3 regions of the Pseudomonas sp. JDS08PS003 genome follow, and region 2 is predicted to be linked to each of the others. Evidence: predicted binding sites of a transcription regulator. Region 2 holds the regulator's gene; each other region holds the start of a gene.

Evidence for each region. The regulator sigma-54, encoded in region 2, starts transcription at its own class of promoters, with help from an activator protein. The targets are predictions, from matches to a motif close to ANTGGCATNNANNTTGCTNT.
Region 1: the regulator sigma-54 is predicted to act here: its motif matches at 4,135-4,154, upstream of P7C00_RS10210 (CmpA/NrtA family ABC transporter substrate-binding protein).
Region 3: the regulator sigma-54 is predicted to act here: its motif matches at 1,738-1,757, upstream of glnK (P-II family nitrogen regulator).

What each region holds. Positions count from the first base shown of each region.
Region 1 covers NZ_CP120724.1:2,222,229-2,229,389, forward strand. Annotated here, with positions in the region: gene P7C00_RS10195 (protein kinase domain-containing protein) at 1-720, opposite strand, end outside; gene P7C00_RS10200 (nitrate/nitrite transporter) at 728-1,939, opposite strand; gene P7C00_RS10205 (ANTAR domain-containing response regulator) at 2,213-2,788, opposite strand; gene P7C00_RS10210 (CmpA/NrtA family ABC transporter substrate-binding protein) at 2,804-4,015, opposite strand; gene P7C00_RS10215 (quinone-dependent dihydroorotate dehydrogenase) at 4,245-5,267, shown strand; gene rmf (ribosome modulation factor) at 5,399-5,614, opposite strand; gene rlmKL (bifunctional 23S rRNA (guanine(2069)-N(7))-methyltransferase RlmK/23S rRNA (guanine(2445)-N(2))-methyltransferase RlmL) at 6,160-7,161, shown strand, end outside.
Region 2 covers NZ_CP120724.1:1,145,583-1,152,743, reverse strand. Annotated here, with positions in the region: gene P7C00_RS05170 (KpsF/GutQ family sugar-phosphate isomerase) at 1-405, shown strand, start outside; gene P7C00_RS05165 (HAD family hydrolase) at 405-929, shown strand; gene lptC (LPS export ABC transporter periplasmic protein LptC) at 939-1,511, shown strand; gene lptA (lipopolysaccharide transport periplasmic protein LptA) at 1,498-2,043, shown strand; gene lptB (LPS export ABC transporter ATP-binding protein) at 2,043-2,768, shown strand; gene P7C00_RS05145 (RNA polymerase factor sigma-54) at 2,951-4,444, shown strand; gene hpf (ribosome hibernation-promoting factor, HPF/YfiA family) at 4,570-4,875, shown strand; gene ptsN (PTS IIA-like nitrogen regulatory protein PtsN) at 4,888-5,352, shown strand; gene rapZ (RNase adapter RapZ) at 5,355-6,212, shown strand; gene P7C00_RS05125 (HPr family phosphocarrier protein) at 6,229-6,501, shown strand; gene P7C00_RS05120 (ZIP family metal transporter) at 6,531-7,161, opposite strand, start outside.
Region 3 covers NZ_CP120724.1:6,969,084-6,976,244, reverse strand. Annotated here, with positions in the region: gene P7C00_RS31300 (YifB family Mg chelatase-like AAA ATPase) at 1-1,105, opposite strand, end outside; gene P7C00_RS31295 (accessory factor UbiK family protein) at 1,285-1,545, opposite strand; gene glnK (P-II family nitrogen regulator) at 1,962-2,300, shown strand; gene P7C00_RS31285 (ammonium transporter) at 2,334-3,671, shown strand; gene P7C00_RS31280 (secondary thiamine-phosphate synthase enzyme YjbQ) at 3,881-4,306, shown strand; gene sutA (transcriptional regulator SutA) at 4,409-4,732, shown strand; gene P7C00_RS31270 (HAD family hydrolase) at 4,857-5,561, opposite strand; gene xerC (tyrosine recombinase XerC) at 5,561-6,457, opposite strand; gene P7C00_RS31260 (DUF484 family protein) at 6,460-7,161, opposite strand, start outside.

The sequences.
Region 1 (7,161 bases), 1.1 Mb from region 2:
CAGGGCATCGCCAAGGCTGCTTTCGCCGAGCTCGTCGACCCGCACCAGCAGCGCGCTGGCGTTGTCCTGGCTACCGGCCAGGTGCGCGGCGTTGACCAGGGTCTGTGTCGCACTGTCCAGGTCGGGCTGGTCCCGCAGAATGGCGGCGATGGCGCTGTCGCCCAGGGTGGCCCAGACCCCGTCGCTGAGCATCAGAAAGCTTTCCCCCTGGCGCAGTTCGCCATCGAGGAAGTCCAGCACCAGATGCTGGTCCAGGCCCAGGGCACGCTTGAGCACATGCTGCATACCCGGCTGATCCCAGACGTGGTCCTCGCTGATGCGTTGCAACTGCTGCTGGTGCCAGCGGTAGACCCGGCAGTCGCCAACATGGGCCAGGGTAAAGCGTCGGCCCCGCAGCACCAGGGCGCTGAGGGTGGTGAGCAGGGGCTGACCGCCGCCGTTGGCCTGGAGCCAGCGGTTCTGAGCGGTCAGCAGGCGTTCCAGGGCCTCGGCCACGGCCCAGGTTTCCGGGGTGGCGTAGTAATCCAGGGCCAGGGCCTGCAGGCTCGAACGCGCTGCCAGGCCGCCGTCGGCGCACTGACTGACGCCATCGGCGATGGCGAACAGCAGGCCTTTGCTCGCCGCCAGATCCGGCGCCGGGGTGACCCGGCGCAAGGCGTCCTGATTCTCCGCCCGCGGTCCGGTGGCGCTGGCCTCGGCGTGGCTCAGTTGCAGGCCCATGGCGCGCTCAGACTCGCGCCGCAGTCACGGCGGCGGAGCCCCAGGTGGTTCTCCAGCGGCGCTTGACCCCGTGCAGACCAAACCAGGCCAGGACCCCGAGACTGGCGAACAGCCACAGCGCCAGTTGATAGCTGCCGGTGCTTTGCTTGATCGCGCCCATGCCGGCGGCCAAGGCAAAGCCGCCGATGCCGCCGGCCATGCCGATCAGCCCGGTCATGACCCCGATTTCCCGGCGAAAACGTTGCGGTACCAGTTGGAACACCGCGCCGTTGCCAGCGCCGAGGCCCAGCATGGTGCAGACGAACAGGGCCAGGGCAGCGTAGGAACTGGGCAGGTTGAAACCCACGGCGGCGATGCAGATCACCGCCACGCTGTACATCGCCAGCAAGGTGCGGATACCGCCGAAACGGTCGGCCAGGGCGCCGCCCAGAGGGCGCATCAGGCTACCGCCGAAGACACAGGCGGCGGTGTAGTAGCCGGCGGTGACGGGGCTCAAGCCATACTGGTCATTGAAGTAACCGGGCAGGGCGCTGGCCAGGCCGATGAAACCGCCGAAGGTCACGCTGTAGAAGAACATGAACCACCAGCTGTCGCGGTCCCCCAGGGCCTTGAAGTAGTCGCCCATGGATTTGGCTCGCGGCCGCTCGGGGGCGTTCTTCGCCAGCCAGGCGAACAGCACCAGTGTCAGGATCAGCGGGATCAGGGCGAAGCCGAAGACATTGCTCCAACCGAAAGCCGCCGCCAGCACCGGAGCGATCAGTGCGGCGAACACGGTGCCGGAGTTGCCGGCACCGGCGATGCCCATGGCCTTGCCCTGGTGTTGTGGCGGATACCACTGCGACGCCAGGGGCAGGGCTACGGCGAAGGAGGCGCCGGCCATGCCGAGGAATACCCCCAGTAGCAGCGCTTGCTCATAGCTGTGGATGCCCAGCTTCCAGGCGCCGAACAGGGCGCCGATGACGATGACCTGGCCGATCAGGCCAGCGGTCTTGGGCGACAGACGATCGGCCAGCAGGCCCATGATGAAGCGCAGTACCGCGCCGGCAAGGATCGGCGTGGCCACCATCAGCCCGCGTTGCTGGGTGCTCAGGTGCAGGTCGGCGGCGATCTGCACCGCCAGGGGCCCCAGCAGGTACCAGACCATGAAGCTCAGGTCGAAATACAGAAAGGCCGCGAACAGGGTCGGGGTGTGGCCGGATTTCCAGAAGCTTGAATTCATCGCGCACCTCAGCTGATAAGAATCGTTGGAGTCGTCATGAGCTTGCAGGTGGAGCGCCGCCACGGCCGCGCCACCGACCCCGGTCAATGGGGCCAAAACGAAAAAACGTCGGCACCCGGCTCGTTGAGGGCGAGCAGGGTGCGCGACGTCTTTGTCGTAGGTGGGGCAACCGCCGTTGGTTACCGTTGTGGATCTGATAGCAAGAGCCGCGCCAACCCCGGTCGACACCGGCGGCAGGAACTGGCTCAGGAGCTGGCTCCTACGGGGCGGGGGTCAGCCCAGCAGTTCCTGCATGGCGATGATCTGTTCCGCGACCTGGATCAGCTTCTGTTGTTTGCTCATGGCCTGGCGGCGCATCAGGGTGTAGGCCTGTTCTTCGTCGCAGTCTTTCATCTTCATCAACAGGCCCTTGGCCAGCTCGATGCGCTTGCGTTCGGCCAGTTGCTGGTCCCGGGCCTGGAGTTGCGCGCGCAGGGCCTGGTCGCTTTCAAAACGTGCCATGGCCACGTCGAGAATCGGTTGCAGGCGCTGGACCTGGATGCCCTCGACGATGTAGGCGCTGACCCCGGACTTGATCGCCTGGCGCATCACCCCCGGATCGTGTTCATCGGTGAACATCACGATGGGTCGTGGTTGATCGCGGCTGACCAGCACCACTTGCTCCATGACATCGCGGCTGGGTGACTCGGTATCGATCAGGATCACGTCCGGACGCACCGTTTCGACGCGGCCCGGCAGGTCGATGGTCAGGCCGGATTCGTCAATCACCTCGAAACCGGCTTCGCTGAGGGCGGCCTTGAGCCTTCCGACTTTTTTCGCGGTGTCGTTGATCAGCAGGATACGCAGCATGTTCGCGGGCTCCGGTCAGCGCTGGGCAACAAGGGGAGGGGTGTCGTTCAGCGCATGCAGGCGGAAGCTGCGGGCATAGGCGGCAGGCTGAGAACCGTCCCACACCTTGCCATCGATCAACTGGCTGCTGCGCATGTCCTGGCCCCAGGCGGCGATGCCCAGCGCGGTGGCGGCTTCGCGGTACAGCTCAAGCTGCTGCACCTGGCGAGCGACGCCCAGGTAATCCGGGTCCTCACGCAGCAGGCCCCAGCGCCGGAACTGGGTCATGAACCACATGCCGTCGGACAGGTAGGGCAGGTTGACGGCGCCATGGTGGTGAAAGCGCAGGGCGTGGGGGTCCTGCCAGCGATTGCCCAGGCCGTCGGCGTAATCCCCCAGCAGCCGCGGCTCGATGCAGTCCAGCGGTGCATTCAGGTAATCGGCGGCGCTCAGCAACTGGGCAGTGCTGCGGCGGTTTTCCGGGCTTTGCTCGATAAAGCGGCTGGCTTCGAGAATCGCCATCACCAGGACCCGGGCGGTGTTGGGGTATTGCTCGACGAAGGCACGGGTGCAGCCAAGGACTTTTTCCGGGTGATCCGGCCAAATCGCCTGGCTGGTGGCCAGGGTGAAGCCCTGATCCTGCTGCACTGCACTGGCGCTCCAGGGTTCGCCGACGCAGAACCCGTCGATGCGCCCGGCCTGCAGATGAGCCACCATCTGCGGCGGCGGCACCACCACGCTGTCGACATCCTGCAGCGGGTGGATACCCTGGCTGGCCAGCCAGTAGTACAGCCACATGGCGTGGGTACCGGTGGGGAAGGTCTGGGCGAAGGTCAGTCGTGCCCGGCTTTGGTGCACATGGCGGTCCAATGCATCAGGGCTGGTCACCTTGAGGGCCTGCAGTTCCCGGGACAGGTTGATGCTCTGGCCGTTCTGGTTCAGGCCCATGAGCACGGCCATGTCGCAGGCATGGGTCCCGCCGATGCCCAGGTGCACGGCGTAGATCAGGCCGTACAGACTGTGGGCTGCGTCCAGTTCGCCGCTCACCAGCTTGTCCCGCAGCCCGGCCCAGGAGCTCTGGCGCTTGAGGTTCAGGGTCAGCCCGTAGGGCTGGGCAAAGCCCTGGGTGGCGGCGACCACCACTGAGGCGCAATCGGTCAGGGCCATGAAGCCCAGGTTGATGGCGGACTTTTCCGGGGCGTCGCTGCCGTTGACCCAGGCCAGCGCGGAGTTGGGGTGTTCAGTCATGGCTTGGCACCTTGCATAAAAAAGCGTCGTACCCACTGGTCAGGCAAAGCCCGTGCGGGTGACGACGCCGTTGTCCTTGAACCTGGACCGCCATTGGCGCAGGTCTGATGAAGCAAGTGGGTGCAAGGCATATGCCATTGCCGGGGATTTCATTCTGCGCCTCGCCTGCAAGCCCCGGGCGCGGCTATAATCGGCGCCTTATTCGCCGCCAACCGAGTTCATCCCGCCCATGTATACCCTGGCCCGCCAGCTGTTGTTCAAACTCTCCCCGGAAACCTCCCACGATCTGTCCCTGGACCTGATCGGTGCGGGCGGGCGTTTGGGCCTTAACGGTCTGTTGTGCAAGGCGCCGGCGCAGTTGCCGGTGCAGGTCATGGGCCTGGAGTTTCCGAATCCGGTGGGTCTGGCTGCCGGTCTGGACAAGAACGGCGCCGCCATCGACGGCTTCGCTCAACTGGGCTTTGGCTTCGTCGAAATCGGCACCGTCACCCCGCGTCCGCAGCCGGGCAACCCCAAGCCGCGGATCTTCCGTCTGCCTCAGGCCGAAGCCATCATCAACCGCATGGGCTTCAACAATCTTGGGGTCGATAATCTGCTGGCGCGGGTCGCTGCCTCCCAATACAAGGGCGTGCTGGGGATCAATATCGGCAAGAACTTCGACACGCCGGTAGAGCGAGCGGTGGATGACTACCTGATCTGCCTGGACAAGGTCTATGCCCATGCCAGCTATGTCACGGTCAATGTCAGCTCGCCCAACACCCCGGGCTTGCGCAGCCTGCAGTTCGGCGAGTCCCTCAAGCAGCTGCTGGCGGCTTTGAGCCAGCGCCAGCAGGAGTTGGCCGCAATCCACGGCAAGCGTGTGCCGCTGGCCATCAAGATTGCCCCGGACATGAGCGACGAGGAAACCTTGGAAGTGGCCCGCGCCCTGCTGGAAACCGGCATGGACGCAGTGATCGCCACCAACACTACCCTGAGCCGTGAAGGCGTCGAAGGCATGGAGTATGGCGACGAGGCGGGCGGTCTATCCGGCGCGCCGATGCGAGACAAGAGCACCCATACGGTCAAGGTACTGGCGACTGAGCTGGCCGGCCGTTTACCGATCATTGCCGTGGGCGGCATCACTGAAGGCAAGCACGCGGCTGAGAAGATCGCCGCGGGCGCCAGCCTGGTGCAGCTGTATTCGGGCTTCATCTATAAGGGGCCGGCGTTGATTCGCGAGTCGGTGGATGCTATCGCGGCCATGGGCCGATAAGAACGGGCGCAAGCGCGGGCATAAAAAAGGGCTCCTCGAAGGAGCCCCTGGGCCGAAGCCCGCCGCCCGGATGGGGCGTGCGTGGTTAAGTCGTCATCTATTCAAGTTTTAGGTGTCGGAATGTGCCCTGATCAGCCGACAGCGCGAAGTTCGTTGAGTCTGTGGATGCCCGCAGTGCCTGTCATACCGTCCCAGTTGTCGCCGCGTCCTTCTCGCCAGCCGTTAATCCAGGCTTGGCGTACCGACGGTAGAGTAAATGGGCAAAGCTCACGGGACTTGCCATTAACGCCATACTGATATCCGCGTAAAAATGCTCTTTCCAACGGATCACGCTTTAGTCTTCTCATAGGGTGTTTCCCTCACTTGTTGACTGTCTTATGTCCCGTCGACCTTCTTCTGAGGTCGGGCAGATTGTCTCTGCCGTTGGTGCTCGCTGCCGGCGTCGCGAGCCTTGATGTTGACGCCATTGCGGCGCCAACCTGTGTTGAGTTCTAACCAATAGGTCACAGCAAGTGAATGATCGTTTTGTCATAAGGACGTAACGAAAATGCTGTCCAGGCCATAAGCCGGGGCGGGTTTTTTAGCCTGTTTGTCAGGCAAAGCCCGCTGTAATCAGCCTCTCACTAGATGATGAGGTTAATGCTTTAGTGAGAATGTCGAACGGTTGCACTCAACTACTATTCGACGAAGGGTCGACTTATGTCATTTTGTTGCCCTGACTTTTTATCTGTCCCGGCCTCTAAGCTCTTTTGCCCTGCAAGAAAGCCTGCCTGCCGGGGTGGGACGGCACAGTTTCGTGCCACACGAGCGCTCTTGAAGAAAAGCGCTTGATTGAAAACCGAACGGGCGATGCGTTGTCCGTTCACTTATTGCTAAAGGCCCTGGTACTCCCATGTCGGATCGTTACGAACTCTTCCTCACCTGTCCCAAAGGCCTTGAAGGCCTGCTGATCGAGGAAGCCGTCGGGCTTGGCCTTGAGCAAGCGCGTGAGCACACTTCTGCCGTGCGCGGCATGGCTGACATGGAGACGGCCTATCGGTTGTGTCTGTGGTCGCGCCTGGCCAACCGGGTGCTGCTGGTCCTCAAGCGCTTTCCAATGAAGGACGCCGAGGACCTCTACCACGGTGTGCTGGATGTCGACTGGCAAGACCATATGCTGGCCGATGGCACCCTGGCGGTGGAGTTCAGCGGTCACGGTTCAGGCATCGACAACACCCACTTCGGCGCCCTTAAGGTCAAGGACGCCATTGTCGACAAGCTGCGCACACCTACGGGTGAGCGTCCTTCGGTGGACAAGCTCAATCCGGACTTGCGCATCCACCTGCGCTTGGATCGCGGTGAAGCCATCCTGTCCCTGGATCTTTCCGGCCACAGCCTGCACCAGCGCGGCTACCGCCTGCAGCAAGGCGCCGCGCCGCTCAAGGAAAACCTGGCGGCGGCGATCCTGATCCGCTCCGGCTGGCCACGTATCGCCGCGCAAGGCGGAGCACTGGCTGACCCGATGTGCGGTGTCGGCACCTTCCTGGTGGAAGCGGCGATGATTGCCGCGGACATTGCCCCCAACCTCAAGCGCGAGCAGTGGGGCTTTACCGCCTGGCTCGGCCATGTGCCGGCGCTGTGGCGCAAACTGCACGATGAAGCACTGGCTCGGGCCCAGGCCGGCTTGGCCAAGCCACCGCTGTGGATTCGCGGCTACGAGGCCGATCCACGATTGATCCAGCCGGGTCGCAACAACGTCGAGCGCGCCGGTCTCAGCGACTGGATCAAGATCTACCAGGGCGAAGTGGGCACGTTCGAGCCGCGCCCGGACCAGAACCAGAAAGGCCTGGTGATCTGCAACCCGCCCTACGGCGAGCGCCTGGGTGATGAAGCCAGCCTGCTTTACCTCTACCAG
Region 2 (7,161 bases):
GGTGCCCTGGGCCGCCGCCTGCTGCTCAAGGTAGAGAATGTGATGCACGAAGGCACTGAGCTGCCGCAGGTGCAACGGGGCACCCTACTCAAGGACGCGCTCATGGAGATGACCCGCAAGGGCCTGGGCATGACCGTGATCCTGGAGGCCGATGGCCGCCTGGCCGGGATCTTCACCGACGGCGACCTGCGCCGCACCCTGGATCGTGCCATCGATATCCATCACGCCACCATCGACTCGGTCATGACCCCTCACGGCAAGACTGCACGTGCCGATATGCTGGCAGCCGAAGCACTGAAGATCATGGAAGACCATAAAATCAGCGCCCTGGTGGTGGTGAACAAGGAAGACCGTCCGATCGGCGCCTTGAACATGCACGATCTGCTGCGCGCGGGAGTGATGTAATGAGTACCGACCTGCTGCAACGCGGTAAAAACATCAAGCTGGCGGTTTTCGACGTCGACGGCGTACTGACCGACGGTCGCCTGTACTTCCTTGAAGACGGCAGCGAGTTCAAGACCTTCAATACCCTCGACGGCCAGGGCATCAAGATGCTCATGGCCGCCGGAGTGCAGACAGCGATCATCAGCGGGCGCAAGACTCCAGTAGTGGAACGCCGGGCCAAGAACCTGGGGATCCCCCACCTGTACCAGGGTCGTGAAGACAAGCTGGTGGTGCTGGACGAACTTCTTGCCCAACTGGGCCTAAGCTATGAACAGGTCGCCTATCTGGGCGACGACCTGCCCGACCTGCCGGTGATCCGCCGTGTCGGTCTGGGCATGGCGGTGGCCAACGCAGCCGGCTTTGTCCGCGAGCACGCCCACGGCACCACCGTAGCCCGCGGCGGCGAAGGCGCTGCCCGGGAGTTCTGCGAGCTGATCCTGCAAGCCCAGGACCGCCTTGAAGCAGCCAACGCCGCTTACCTATAGAGCCCACCCATGCTGAGTAAAAAGATTCGCAACATCCTGATATTCGGGATCATCGCCCTGCTGTTCGCGGCGGTCGGTTACTGGAACATCAGCCCAGAGCGCTTCCTCGACAAGCCGGTAGTGCAGGTCGACGAGAACGCCATCGACTATTACGTGATCAACGCCCGCAGCGTGCAGTACCTGCCTGACGGCAAGCTGCAGTACGAAATGACCTCGGACAAAGTGGAGCACGTCAAGGCCAGCGAAGTGACGCTGCTGACCAAACCGGACCTGCAGATGTACCGCGGCACCACTTTCCCCTGGCACGTCCAGAGCGAGCGAGGCGAAGTCAATCCGGACGGCACCGAGGTCGAACTGATCGATTCGGTACGGGTTTCCCGCACCGATGAGCACAACCGCAACCTGCTGATCACCACCAGCCGCATGACAGTATTCCCGCAGAAGCAATATGCGCAGACCGAGCAAGCCGTTAGAATCGACGGCGCCGGCGGCGTGACTACGGCCAAGGGAATGAAAGCGTATTTGAAAGACGGCAGGATGAACCTGCTATCGAACGTAAGAGGACAGTATGAGGCTCGTTAAAACCCTCCCTATTTTGCTCAGTCTGGGCGCAGCACTGGGAAGCGTGAGCGCCTGGGCTCTGCCGAACGATAGCCAACAGCCGATCCGCATCCAGGCCGACGACGCCCAGTTGGACGACAAGAACGGCGTGGCCACCTACAAGGGCGATGTGATCATCACCCAGGGTTCGATGAAGATCACCGGCAACACCGTGACCATCACCCGAGCCAAGAGCGGCGAAATCGACGTAGTGACGTCGGTGGGCAACCTCGCCTACTTCGAGCAGTTGCAGAAGCAGACCGACCCGAAACCGGTTCAGGCCTACGCTGTGACCATCCAGTACCACGCTCAGCAGAATCGCATCGTGCTGATCGACAAGGCCAAGGTCATCAACGACGGCAACACCACCGAAGGCGAGAAGATCGTCTACGACACCGTCAAGCAAGTGGCTAACGCCGGTCGCGCCAATGGCAGCTCGGTCACCGCACCACGTCCGCGGATCGACATGGTCATCCAGCCGAAAAAGAAAACCGACGAGCAAAAGGCCCAGTAATGGCAACTCTGAAAGCTCAGCACCTGGCCAAGAGCTACAAGAGCCGCCAGGTCGTGCGTGATGTCAGCCTGTCCATCGACAGCGGCCAGATCGTCGGCCTGCTCGGCCCCAACGGCGCCGGCAAGACCACCTGCTTCTACATGATCGTCGGCCTGGTCCAGGCCGATCAGGGCCGCGTCCTGATCGACGACCTGGATGTCAGCCACCAACCGATGCACGGTCGCGCTCGCGCCGGCATCGGCTACCTGCCCCAGGAAGCTTCGATCTTCCGCAAGCTGTCGGTGGCCGACAACATCATGGCCATCCTCGAGACCCGCAAGGAACTCGACAAGGCCGGCCGTCGCCAGGAACTGGAAAGCCTGCTGCAGGAATTCCACATCAATCACATCCGCGACAACCTCGGCATGAGCCTGTCCGGTGGTGAACGCCGCCGCGTGGAAATCGCCCGCGCCCTGGCCACTGCCCCCAAGTTCATCCTGCTGGACGAACCCTTTGCCGGCGTGGACCCGATCTCGGTCGGCGATATCAAGCAGATCATCCACCACCTGAAGGCCAAGGGCATTGGGGTGCTGATCACCGACCACAACGTCCGCGAAACCCTGGACATCTGTGAAACCGCCTACATCGTCAATGACGGGCAACTGATCGCCGAAGGCGACTCCGAGACCATCCTGGCCAACGAACTGGTCAAGGAAGTCTACCTGGGCCATGAGTTCCGCCTGTAAAGGCTGAGGTGTCGGGCTAGATGCCAGAGCGCCAGGAACAATAAATCCCTACAAATTTTATTGTTACAGCGCTCTAGGCAAACACTTCAGTTTCAGGCATATAATTTGCTTATGTTTGGCGCTCCGGCGCCCTGTAGTGGATGGCGCATGTGCGCCGGCAAATAAGGTGTTAAGCCCCTGCCATGAAACCATCGCTAGTCCTGAGAATGGGCCAGCAGCTGACGATGACACCGCAGCTGCAACAGGCCATCCGCCTGCTCCAATTGTCGACCCTGGACCTGCAACAGGAAATCCAGGAAGCCCTGGAGTCCAACCCGATGCTCGAACGCCAGGAAGATGGCGAAGACTTCGACAACAGCGACCCCTTGGCCGACAACACAGAGTCCAAACCCAACACCGAGATCCAGGAACCCTCCTACCAGGAAACCGCCCCCACGGTGGATAACCTCGAGGAAGGCGAATGGAACGAACGCATCCCCAACGAACTGCCGGTGGACACCGCCTGGGAAGACGTCTACCAGACCAGCGCCAGCAGCCTGCCCAGCAGCGATGACGATGAGTGGGACTTCACCACTCGCACATCGGCCGGCGAGAGCCTGCAAAGCCACCTGCTCTGGCAATTGAACCTGGCGCCGATGTCGGATACCGACCGCCTGATCGCCGTGACCCTGATCGATTGCATCAACAATCAGGGCTACCTGGACGAGACCCTTGAAGAAATTCTCGAGGCCTTCGATCCGGAATTGGACATCGAACTGGACGAGATCGAAGCCGTCCTGCACCGCATCCAGCAATTCGAGCCGGCCGGCATCGGCGCCCGCAACCTGGGCGAATGCCTCCTGCTGCAACTGCGCCAACTGCCAGCAAAAACTCCCTGGCTGAGCGAAGCCCAGCGCCTGGTCAGTGACTACATCGACCTCCTGGGCAGTCGCGACTACAGCCAGCTGATGCGCCGCATGAAGCTCAAGGAAGACGAACTGCGTCAGGTCATCGAACTGGTGCAGAGCCTCAACCCGCGCCCGGGCTCACAGATCGAATCCAGCGAAGCCGAATACGTGGTCCCGGACGTCATCGTGCGCAAGGACAACGAGCGCTGGCTGGTGGAATTGAATCAGGAGTCCGTGCCACGCCTGCGGGTCAACGCACAGTACGCCGGCTTTGTTCGCCGCGCCGACACCAGTGCCGACAACACCTTCATGCGCAATCAGTTGCAGGAAGCTCGCTGGTTCATCAAGAGCCTGCAGAGCCGCAACGAAACCCTGATGAAAGTCGCCACTCAGATCGTCGAGCACCAACGGGGCTTCCTGGAGTACGGCGATGAAGCCATGAAACCTCTGGTTCTGCACGACATCGCCGAAGCTGTGGGCATGCACGAATCGACCATTTCCCGTGTGACCACGCAAAAATTCATGCATACCCCCCGGGGCATATATGAACTGAAATACTTTTTCTCCAGCCACGTCAGCACCTCCGAAGGCGGCGAATGCTCGTCCACGGCGATCCGCGCGATCATCAAAAAACTGGTGGCTGCGGAAAATCAGAAAAAGCCGTTGAGTGACAGCAAGATCGCTGGTTTACTGGAGGCACAAGGCATTCAGGTAGCCCGTCGTACCGTCGCCAAGTACCGCGAATCCCTTGGGATCGCGCCTTCCAGCGAACGGAAGCGGTTGATGTAGCCGCCGGGCTGGCCACAGCGTTTCAGAGTGTGTTTGAAACAGGTCGAAAGTCGGTTTCAAACGCGGTCTAGGTGGCAGGCAACCCAGCCTGCCGCGTTATGCACTGGCAACGAAGGAGAAGCTGTATGCAAGTCAACATCAGTGGACACCAACTCGAAGTGACTGAACCTCTGCGCGCTTACATCGGCGAGAAACTCGACCGGCTGGAGCGGCACTTCGACAAGATTACCAATGTGCAGGTCACCATGGCTGTCGAGAAGCTGAAGCAGAAAATCGAAGCCACCCTGCACATCCACGGTGGGGAGGTCGTCGCCAATGCAGAACATGACGATATGTATGCCGCAATTGACCTGCTCACGGACAAGCTTGACCGCCAACTGAAAAAGCATAAGGAAAAGCAACTCCACCTTCTCCAAGGCACGGGTCGCTAACACTCCCCTCCCATGATCCGACTTGAAAGCATCCTGACCCCCGGCCGTTCCTTGGTGAACGTGCCGGGCGGCAGTAAAAAACGCGCCCTCGAACAAATTGCCAACCTGATCAGCCGCGAAGTGCCTGATCTGGAGATGCAGGATGTCTTCGAGAGCCTGATCGCCCGTGAAAAACTCGGTTCCACCGGTTTTGGCAACGGCATCGCCATTCCCCACTGCCGCCTCAAAGGCTGCGAGTCGCCTATCAGTGCGCTGATGCACCTGGACGCTCCAATCGACTTCGACGCCATCGACGGTGCCCCTGTGGATCTGCTGTTCGTCCTCCTGGTTCCGGAAGCCGCTACCGACGCACACCTGGAACTGCTCCGGCAGATCGCCAGCATGCTCGATCGCAAGGAAGTCCGTGACCGACTGCGCAGTGCCACCAGCAATGAAGCCTTGTATCAGGTTGTCCTGGACGAGCAAAACGGTCAGTAATCATGCGCTTGATCATTGTCAGCGGCCGCTCCGGCTCAGGTAAAAGCACCGCCCTCGATGTTCTTGAGGACCACGGCTACTACTGCATCGACAACCTTCCCGCCGGCTTGCTGCCCGAGCTGGCCGAGCGCGCGTTGATTCACACGGAACTGGCACAACCTCTGGTGGCGGTTTCCATCGACGCCCGAAACCTGCCCAGCCATCTGTCGCGCTTCCCCGAGTTGCTGGAAGAAGTACGCAGCCGGCATATCCAGTGCGACGTGCTCTATCTGGACGCCGACGAGGAAACCCTGCTCAAGCGCTTCTCGGAAACCCGGCGGCGTCACCCGCTGAGCAGTGCCAATCGCTCGCTGGCCGAAGCCATCCACGATGAAACCCAGCTGCTGGGCCCCATCGTCGATCTGGCCGACCTCAAGGTCAACACCACCAATCTGAACCTCTACCAACTGCGGGACACCATCAAGCTGCGCCTGCTGAACCAACCCGAACCCGGGACTGCGTTCCTGGTGGAGTCTTTCGGTTTCAAGCGCGGCATGCCGGTGGACGCCGATCTGGTATTCGACGTGCGCTGCCTGCCCAATCCGTATTGGAAGCCCGAACTACGCGCCCAATCCGGGCTGGACGCACCTGTGGCCGAATACCTGGCCGCACAGCCCGATGTCGAGGAAATGTTCCAGGACATCTCCAGCTATCTGCTCAAGTGGCTGCCACGTTTCGCTGCCAGCAATCGCGCTTATGTAACCATTGCCATTGGTTGCACCGGCGGGCACCACCGCTCCGTGTACCTGACCGAGCGCCTGGGCCAGGTCCTGCAAAAATCCCTGAAGAACGTCCAGGTTCGCCACCGCGACCTTAGCTGAAAGGATCTACCCCGCGATGCCAGCTCTGGAAATCGAAATCATCAACAAACTGGGCCTGCATGCCCGTGCCTCAGCCAAATTCGTCGGCGTAGCGGGGCAGTTCCCCTGCCAGATCCGCGCCGGCAGGAGCCCGGAATCCATGGTGGACGGCAAAAGCATCATGGCCATGATGATGCTCGCCGCAGGCAAGGGCACCAAGATTCATCTGAAGACCGAAGGCGAGCAGGAACAGGAAGCGCTGAATGCGCTGGTGGCATTGATCAACAACTACTTCGACGAGGGCGAGTAAGCCCCTCCGGGCCACTCGCCAAGCGCCCCTCAGGCGAGCGCCGTATCCATCACCATCATCAGGCAAAAGCCGATGCACAAGCCGAGGCTGGCGAGCTTTTCGTGACCATTGCGACGGGACTCGGGAATCACTTCGTGAGTCACCACCAGCAACATGGCTCCCGCCGCCAGGGCCAACCCCAGCGGCAGCAGCACCTGCGCCAGACTCACCAACCAGGCACAGAGCAAGGCAAAGACCGGCTCCACCAAACCTGAAGCGGCGCCAATCAGGAATGCCCTGACCCGCGACATCCCCGCCCCCGCCAGCACCAGTGCGATCACCAGTCCCTCCGGCACATCCTGCAGGGCAATCCCCATGGCCAGGCTGTCCGCATCTGCCATGCCGCCCCCTGCCGACACCCCCACCGCCATGCCTTCCGGAATGTTGTGGGCAATGATGGCGAAGACAAACAGCCAGATGCGTGGCGCAATCACCGGATGTTCCGCCGTGCCGACCAGGACTTCGGGGCTCGCGCCCGAGACCTTGCGATCCACCAGGAACAAACCAAAGGCACCCAGCATGATGCCGGCGCAAACCAGGCCACTGGAGCCCCAGGCAGACAAACCCAAGTCTTGAGCGGCGGCAATACCGGGAACGATCAGCGAAAACGCCGTCGCCGCC
Region 3 (7,161 bases), 1.3 Mb from region 2:
AGCGCTGGATCTGTTCCGGCGTGCAGCGGCATCGTCCGCTGGGATCGCCAAGGTAGCCACAGGGGCAGGGGTTCATGGCGGCTACCAGTTGGAAGCGCGCCGGGAACTGCACCCGGTCGCGAGCGCGGGCGATGACGATCTGGCCCGACTCCATGGGCTCGCGCAGAACCTCCAGGACCTTGCGGTCGAACTCCGGCAATTCATCGAGAAACAACACGCCGTGATGGGCCAGGGTGATTTCTCCCGGTTGTGGTTTCGAGCCGCCCCCCACCAGCGCAGGGCCTGATGCCGAATGATGGGGTTGGCGGAAGGGGCGCTGGGGCCAGTGGCGCAGCGGCTTGTGGCTGCTCACCGATTGAATGGCCGCGACTTCCAGGGCTTCTTCTTCCTGCAAGGGTGGTAGCAGGCCGGGCAAGCGACTGGCCAGCAAGGTCTTGCCGGTGCCGGGCGGGCCGCTGAACAGCAGATTGTGGGCGCCGGCGGCAGCGATCAGAAGGGCACGCTTGGCGGCCAGTTGACCCTGGACTTCCCGCAGGTCGGGGTAGGGCGAGTGATTTTCCTGCAAACCGTCGCTGACGTAAGGCGGGAGGGGGGCGTGACCATTGAAGTGGGCGACGGCCTCCAGCAGATGGTCTACGGCGATCACCTCAAGGCCCGAGGCCAGGCAGGCTTCCTCGGCATTGGCACGGGGCACCAGCAGGGTGTGTCCAGCCTTGCGTGCCGCCAGCGCGGCCGGGAGCACACCGCGCACCGCTCGCACCTCGCCGGACAAGGCCAGCTCACCCAGGCATTCGATGTTGTCCAGTGCCAGGGCCGGCACCTGCACGCTGGCGGCGAGGATGCCCAGGGCGATGGCCAGGTCGAATCGTCCACCATCCTTGGGCAAGTCCGCCGGAGCCAGGTTGAGGGTGATGCGTCGAGACGGGAAATTGAATCCGGCGTTGAGAATGGCGCTGCGCACCCGGTCCTTGCTTTCCTTGACTGCGGCTTCCGGCAGCCCGACCAGGGTCAGGCTCGGTAGGCCGTTGGCCAGGTGCACTTCAACGCTGACAGCCGGAGCCTGTACGCCCACTTGGGCACGGCTGTGGATGATTGCCAGGGACATGGGGAGATCTTCCTTGAGACGGCGGGAACCGCGTCCTGCGGTGCTGCAAGGATAGATGAGGGCTTTGGCGGGAGGAGGCTTTGAATGCGCACAGGATATGTCACCGGCGCTACGGCTTTCGTTGGCAAACCGGCTCCAGGTTTGTAGGAGCCGGCTTGCCGGCGAATCGCGGGTTCAGCTCATTGCGCTGTCGGATTGAGTCGGGCTTCCAGCTCCGCCACTTTGGCCTCGAGGCTTTCCAGGCGTGCCCGGGTGCGGGCCAGGACCACCATCTGGCTGTCGAATTCTTCCCGGCTGACCAGGTCCAGCTTGCTGAAGCCGCTTTGCAGCAGGGCCTTGAACTGGCTTTCGATTTCATTGCGAGGCAGAGGTGTTTCACCGCTGAGCAAACGCGAGGCGTGGCCGCTCAGGGCATCGAGAAGGTCTTTGGGCGCGAGCATGGGAGTGTCCTGAATAGCAGATGGGCCGCAGTGTATCACGCACGGCTCAAGGGCTTGGTGATGCCCGGTCTGCACGTTTTTCGCGCATTCGGGCGGGCGCTCACGCACCGTTATTGTGCGTATCCGCAGTGCCGATTTGTGGCAAGCCCGGGCGGCCCTGGGCAAAGGATTGAAATCACTGATTTTTCCCGAGCTGGCAAGCTTTCTGCTTAGACCCTGGTGACCCATGCACTGATGCAGTCGCTGTGACGAATGCAGTGCGGCAGGCGGAGCGGGGAGTGTTTCGTCAGAAGCGGTTAGCTGGCGTCGGTCTGGCTGAGGAAGGCCGACGATGCGTTACAAAGCCAGGCACTGCGCTTAGACTTGAGTCGGGTTTGTTTTCCTGGGGCAAGTCCACCAATTCGGGAGAGAGTTTCATGAAGCTAGTCACTGCCATCATCAAGCCGTTCAAATTGGACGACGTGCGCGAGTCGCTGTCCGAGATCGGCGTGCAGGGCATTACCGTCACTGAGGTCAAAGGCTTCGGCCGGCAGAAGGGTCACACCGAGCTGTATCGCGGTGCGGAGTATGTGGTGGATTTCCTGCCCAAGGTGAAGATCGATGTCGCCATTGACGACAAGGATCTTGACCGGGTTATCGAGGCGATAACCAAGGCCGCCAACACCGGCAAGATCGGTGACGGCAAGATCTTCGTGGTCAATCTGGAACAGGCTATTCGCATCCGTACCGGCGAAACCGATACCGACGCAATCTAAGCCGCCAAACCCAACGCCCCAGGAGAAAACAATATGACTCTGCGTAAATTCGCAGGGCTAGGAGCCCTTTTGTCCCTCGTAATGCCTGGCCTGGCCATGGCAGCAGACGAAGTGGCAGCTCCAGTCCTCAATTCCGGCGACACCGCCTGGATGCTGACTTCCACAGCCTTGGTGCTGTTCATGACCATTCCTGGCCTGGCGCTGTTCTACGGCGGCATGGTGCGGTCGAAAAACATTCTTTCGGTGATGATGCAGTGCTTCGCCATTACCGGCCTGATCAGCATTCTGTGGGTCATCTATGGCTACAGCATTGCGTTCGACACGACGGGCATGGAGCAGGGAGTCGTCAACTTCAACTCCTTCTTCGGGGGCCTGGGCAAGGCTTTCCTGGCGGGCGTGACCCCAGCCAGCGTAACCGGCCCGGCGGCGCTGTTCCCTGAAGCGGTGTTCATCACCTTCCAGATGACTTTCGCCATCATTACTCCGGCGTTGATTGTCGGTGCCTTCGCCGAGCGGATGAAATTCTCCGCCATGCTGATCTTCATGGGTGTCTGGTTCACCCTGGTGTATGCACCGATCGCGCACATGGTCTGGTCCGGCAACGGCGGCCTGATGTGGGACTGGGGCGTGCTGGACTTCGCCGGCGGCACCGTGGTCCACATCAACGCCGGTATCGCAGGCCTGGTGGCTTGCCTGGTGCTGGGCAAGCGCAAAGGTTTCCCTACCACGCCAATGGCTCCCCACAACCTGGGTTACACCCTGATGGGCGCAGCCATGCTGTGGGTCGGTTGGTTCGGCTTTAACGCCGGTTCCGCTGCTGCGGCCAACGGCACTGCCGGCATGGCCATGCTGGTGACACAGATCGCTACTGCCGCCGCGGCTCTGGGCTGGATGTTTGCCGAGTGGATCACCCACGGCAAGCCAAGCGCACTGGGTATCGCTTCGGGTGTGGTCGCCGGTCTGGTGGCAATCACTCCGGCAGCTGGCACGGTTGGCCCGATGGGCGCCCTGATTATTGGCCTGGCCGCTGGCGTGGTGTGCTTCTTCTGCGCCACCAGCCTCAAGCGCAAGCTGGGTTATGACGACTCCCTGGATGCCTTCGGCGTTCATGGCATCGGCGGTATTCTCGGCGCGATCCTTACCGGTGTGTTCGCCGCTCCATCTCTGGGCGGCTTCGGCACCGTGACCGACATCGCCGCGCAAGTCTGGATTCAGTGCAAAGGTGTGGGCTTTACCGTGATCTACACCGCGATCGTTACCTTCATCATTCTCAAGGTCCTGGATGCCGTCATGGGGCTGCGGGTTACCGAGGAAGAGGAAGCGGTCGGTCTCGATCTGGCGCAACACAACGAGCGTGGTTACAACCTGTAATCGCGGCTGAAAAAAAGCCCGGCTCCGGCCGGGCATTTTTTTGCCTGGCGTTTGTCATTGAGAAAGGCTGAAAGGTTTTTCTGATAGGCATTGGCGTGTTTGCCATGGCGATATCCAGCAGGGCAAATGCTTACACTAAAGCAGGATTATTCGGCGCTTTGTTTTTTCCCTGAGCGCGCTAGAATGCGCGCCGAAGCGTGGAGAACGGTATGTGGCAACAGACCCTGATTACCCTGCGGGCCAGGCCCCGGGGCTTTCATCTGGTGACGGACGAGTTGCTCGCCGGCCTGCCCGAGTTGAGGGCATGTCGGGTTGGTCTGCTGCATTTATGGCTACAACATACCTCGGCCTCGTTGACCATAAACGAGAACGCCGATCCGGCGGTACGGCGTGACTTCGAGCGTTTCTTCAACACCCTGGTGCCTCAAGGCATGGCCGGGTACGAACATGACGACGAGGGCGCGGACGACCTTCCGGCGCACTTCAAAGCCAGTTTGCTAGGCTGTCAGCTGACTTTGCCGGTAGCGGCGGGGCGCTTGGCGCTAGGCACCTGGCAAGGTGTTTATCTGGGCGAGCATCGCGATCATGGCGGTGCTCGCAAAGTCCTTGCCACCCTGCAGGGTGATGAGGCATAAGCCGCTGAGTATCAGTGGACGTTGATTTTTTTCCGGCAGCCTTCGACAGTCGGCGCAGCTGGGCTATAACTAATCTGCTTTTCGCAAGTCATGAGGTAGAACATGAGCGACGATGATCTGGAAAACGACGACCTCGAAGTAGGTGACGAAGACGATACCGAAGAAGGTCTTGAAGCGGCCGCCGAAGATGTGGCGGAAGACGATGGCAGTGATGTTCCTGCTCCGACCGCCAAAGGCAAGGCCAAGGCCGCCGTCTCGGTAGACGAGCTGCCGAGTGTCGAAGCCAAGAACAAGGAGCGTGATGCACTGGCGCGTGCCATGGAAGAGTTCCTGGCCCGTGGCGGCAAAGTGCAGGAAGTCGAGGCCAATGTGGTCGCCGATCCGCCCAAGAAGCCTGATAACAAGTACGGCAGCCGGCCTATCTGAGCCTTGCTACTTGCTTGCTGAAAAAGCCCGCCGTCGCTGCGGGCTTTTTCATGGGCGCGTGCCGGGTGAATGGCGCCGCATGGCGGCGATCGCGAGCAAGCTCGCTCCTACAGAACGAGCCGCATCAGGCACCGCTGTGCCAGCGGCCCAGCAGTGCTGGAAGCTCTTTGAGGCTGCGAATCTCGGCATCAGGGGCGCGTTCGGCTTCCCAGGTCTTGCCCGCAGGATTGAACCAGATGGCACGCAGGCCCGCCTGCTGGGCGCCGGCAATGTCGTCGCCCGGGTGATCGCCGATATGCACAGCAGTATCCGCAGTGGCGCCACCGCGCTGCAGGGCTTCATGGAACAGCCGGGCGTCCGGCTTGGCGATGCCAATGTCTTCGGCGCACAGTGCGAACTTGAAGTAGTCCGCCAGGCCCAGGCGACGCACGTCGGCATTGCCGTTGGTGACGACCCCGAGGGCGAAGTGATTGGCCAGGGCTTCCAGGGTCGGCTGGACCTCGGGAAAGATCTCCAGCTGATGCCGCGCATGCAGGAATACTTCGAAGCTCTGATCGGCCAGCTGGTTGGCTTGACTGTGCTCATACCCGGCCTCTTCCAGGGCATGAAACAGCACCTGGCGGCGCAGGGCGCTGATCCGGTACTTGAGGTGTGGTTGTTCGAGCAGCACGCGCTCGCGAATGGCCCACAGGTGTTCCACCGGTACGCCGCCAAGATTCGGTGCGTGGTCCGTCAGCCACTGACGCAGAGTGGCTTCGGCGCTGACGATCACTGGAGCGGTGTCCCACAGGGTGTCATCGAGGTCGAAGGTGATCAGCTTGATGGTCATTACTCACCGCCTTTGTTGCGTTTGGCCCGTGGATGGGCGCTGTCGTAGACCGCTGCCAGGTGCTGGAAGTCCAGGTGGGTATAGATCTGTGTGGTCTTGATGTCCGAATGCCCCAGCAGCTCTTGCACAGCGCGTAGGTCCTGGGAGGATTCCAGCAAATGGCTGGCAAAGGAATGGCGCAGCATGTGCGGGTGCAGGTTCTGTCCCAGTTCCCGCTCGCCGGCGGCCTTGACCCGCAACTGGATGGCCCGTGGCCCCAGGCGCCGGCCCTTTTGGCTGACGAACAGGGCGCCATCGGGCGGGTTGCTCAGGGCTCGCAGCGGCAGCCACAGCGCCAGGGCTTCCCGGGCCTTCTTGCCCACCGGCAGGACCCGGGTCTTGCTGCCCTTGCCCAGGACCTGCACCAGGCCGTCCGCCAGATCCAGCTGTTCGAGGTCAAGGCTGGTCAGCTCGGAAAGGCGCAAGCCGCAGGAGTAGAACAGTTCCAGGATCGCCTGGTCGCGATGGGCCAGGAAGTCGTCTTCCACCGCACCATCGAGCAGTTGCAGGGCGCGATCGGTATCCAGGGTCTTGGGCAGGCGACGTTCGCCCTTGGGCGGCGCCAGGCCGTTGGCCGGGTCGTGATTGCACAGCCCTTCGCGGTTCAGGTAGTGGTAGAGCCCGCGCACTGCGGACAGTAGCCGTGCGAGGCTGCGCGATGACTGACCTTGTTGGTGCAGGCGGGCAATCATGCTGCGCAAGCCCTGGATATCCAGGTCGGTCCAGCTGCGCACCTGCTGCTTTTCACAGAACCCCAACACCTTGTCGAGATCGCGACGGTAGGCCAGCAGGGTGTGGGGCGACACCTGGCGCTCACTGCGCAGGTGCGCGCAGTAGGCGTCCAGCTGTTGTTGCATGGTCAGCGTACCGAGCGCAGCGAGTGGGTGAAGCGCGGCAGTACGCGGCCTGTGACTTCGGCGATGTAATTGAGGAACAGGGTGCCTACCGAGCTCTTGTAGTGCTGCGGATCACGGCTGGCGATGGCCAGTACCCCGTGCATGCCCTGGTGCGCCAGGGCGACAACCGCCGTGGAGCCGATCTGCTTGCGCTGCTCTTCGCCAAAGAGAAAGTCCAGTTCGTGCTCGCGCAGGCTGCCACTGACACTCTTGCCTTCCGACAGCAGGCCGCCGATGGCGCCCTGAGCTTCGGCGGCCGAGACCCAGCGGCCTACCGGCATGGAGCTGTCGCTGAACAGGATCAGGCTGACGAAGGGCACCTGGAAATCCTGGCGCAGGCTGTCTTCGACACTCATCACCACCTCTTCCAGGCTGGTGGCATCCATCAGGGCGAGAATCAGGCGGCGGGTCTTGTCGAACAGCCGGTCGTTGTCCCGGGCCACGTCCATCAACTGCGACAGGCGATGGCGCATCTCGATGTTGCGCTCGCGGAGGATCTTCATCTGCCGCTCCACCAGCGACACGGTATCGCCGCGCTGGTGGGGGATGCGCAAGGCCGGAAGCAATTCGTCGTGGTCGACGAAGAAATCCGGGTGGGCTTCCAGGTAGGCGGCGACGGTCGCCGCCTCCAGGTTTACGGACGGTGACTCGTCGGGCTTTTCGGC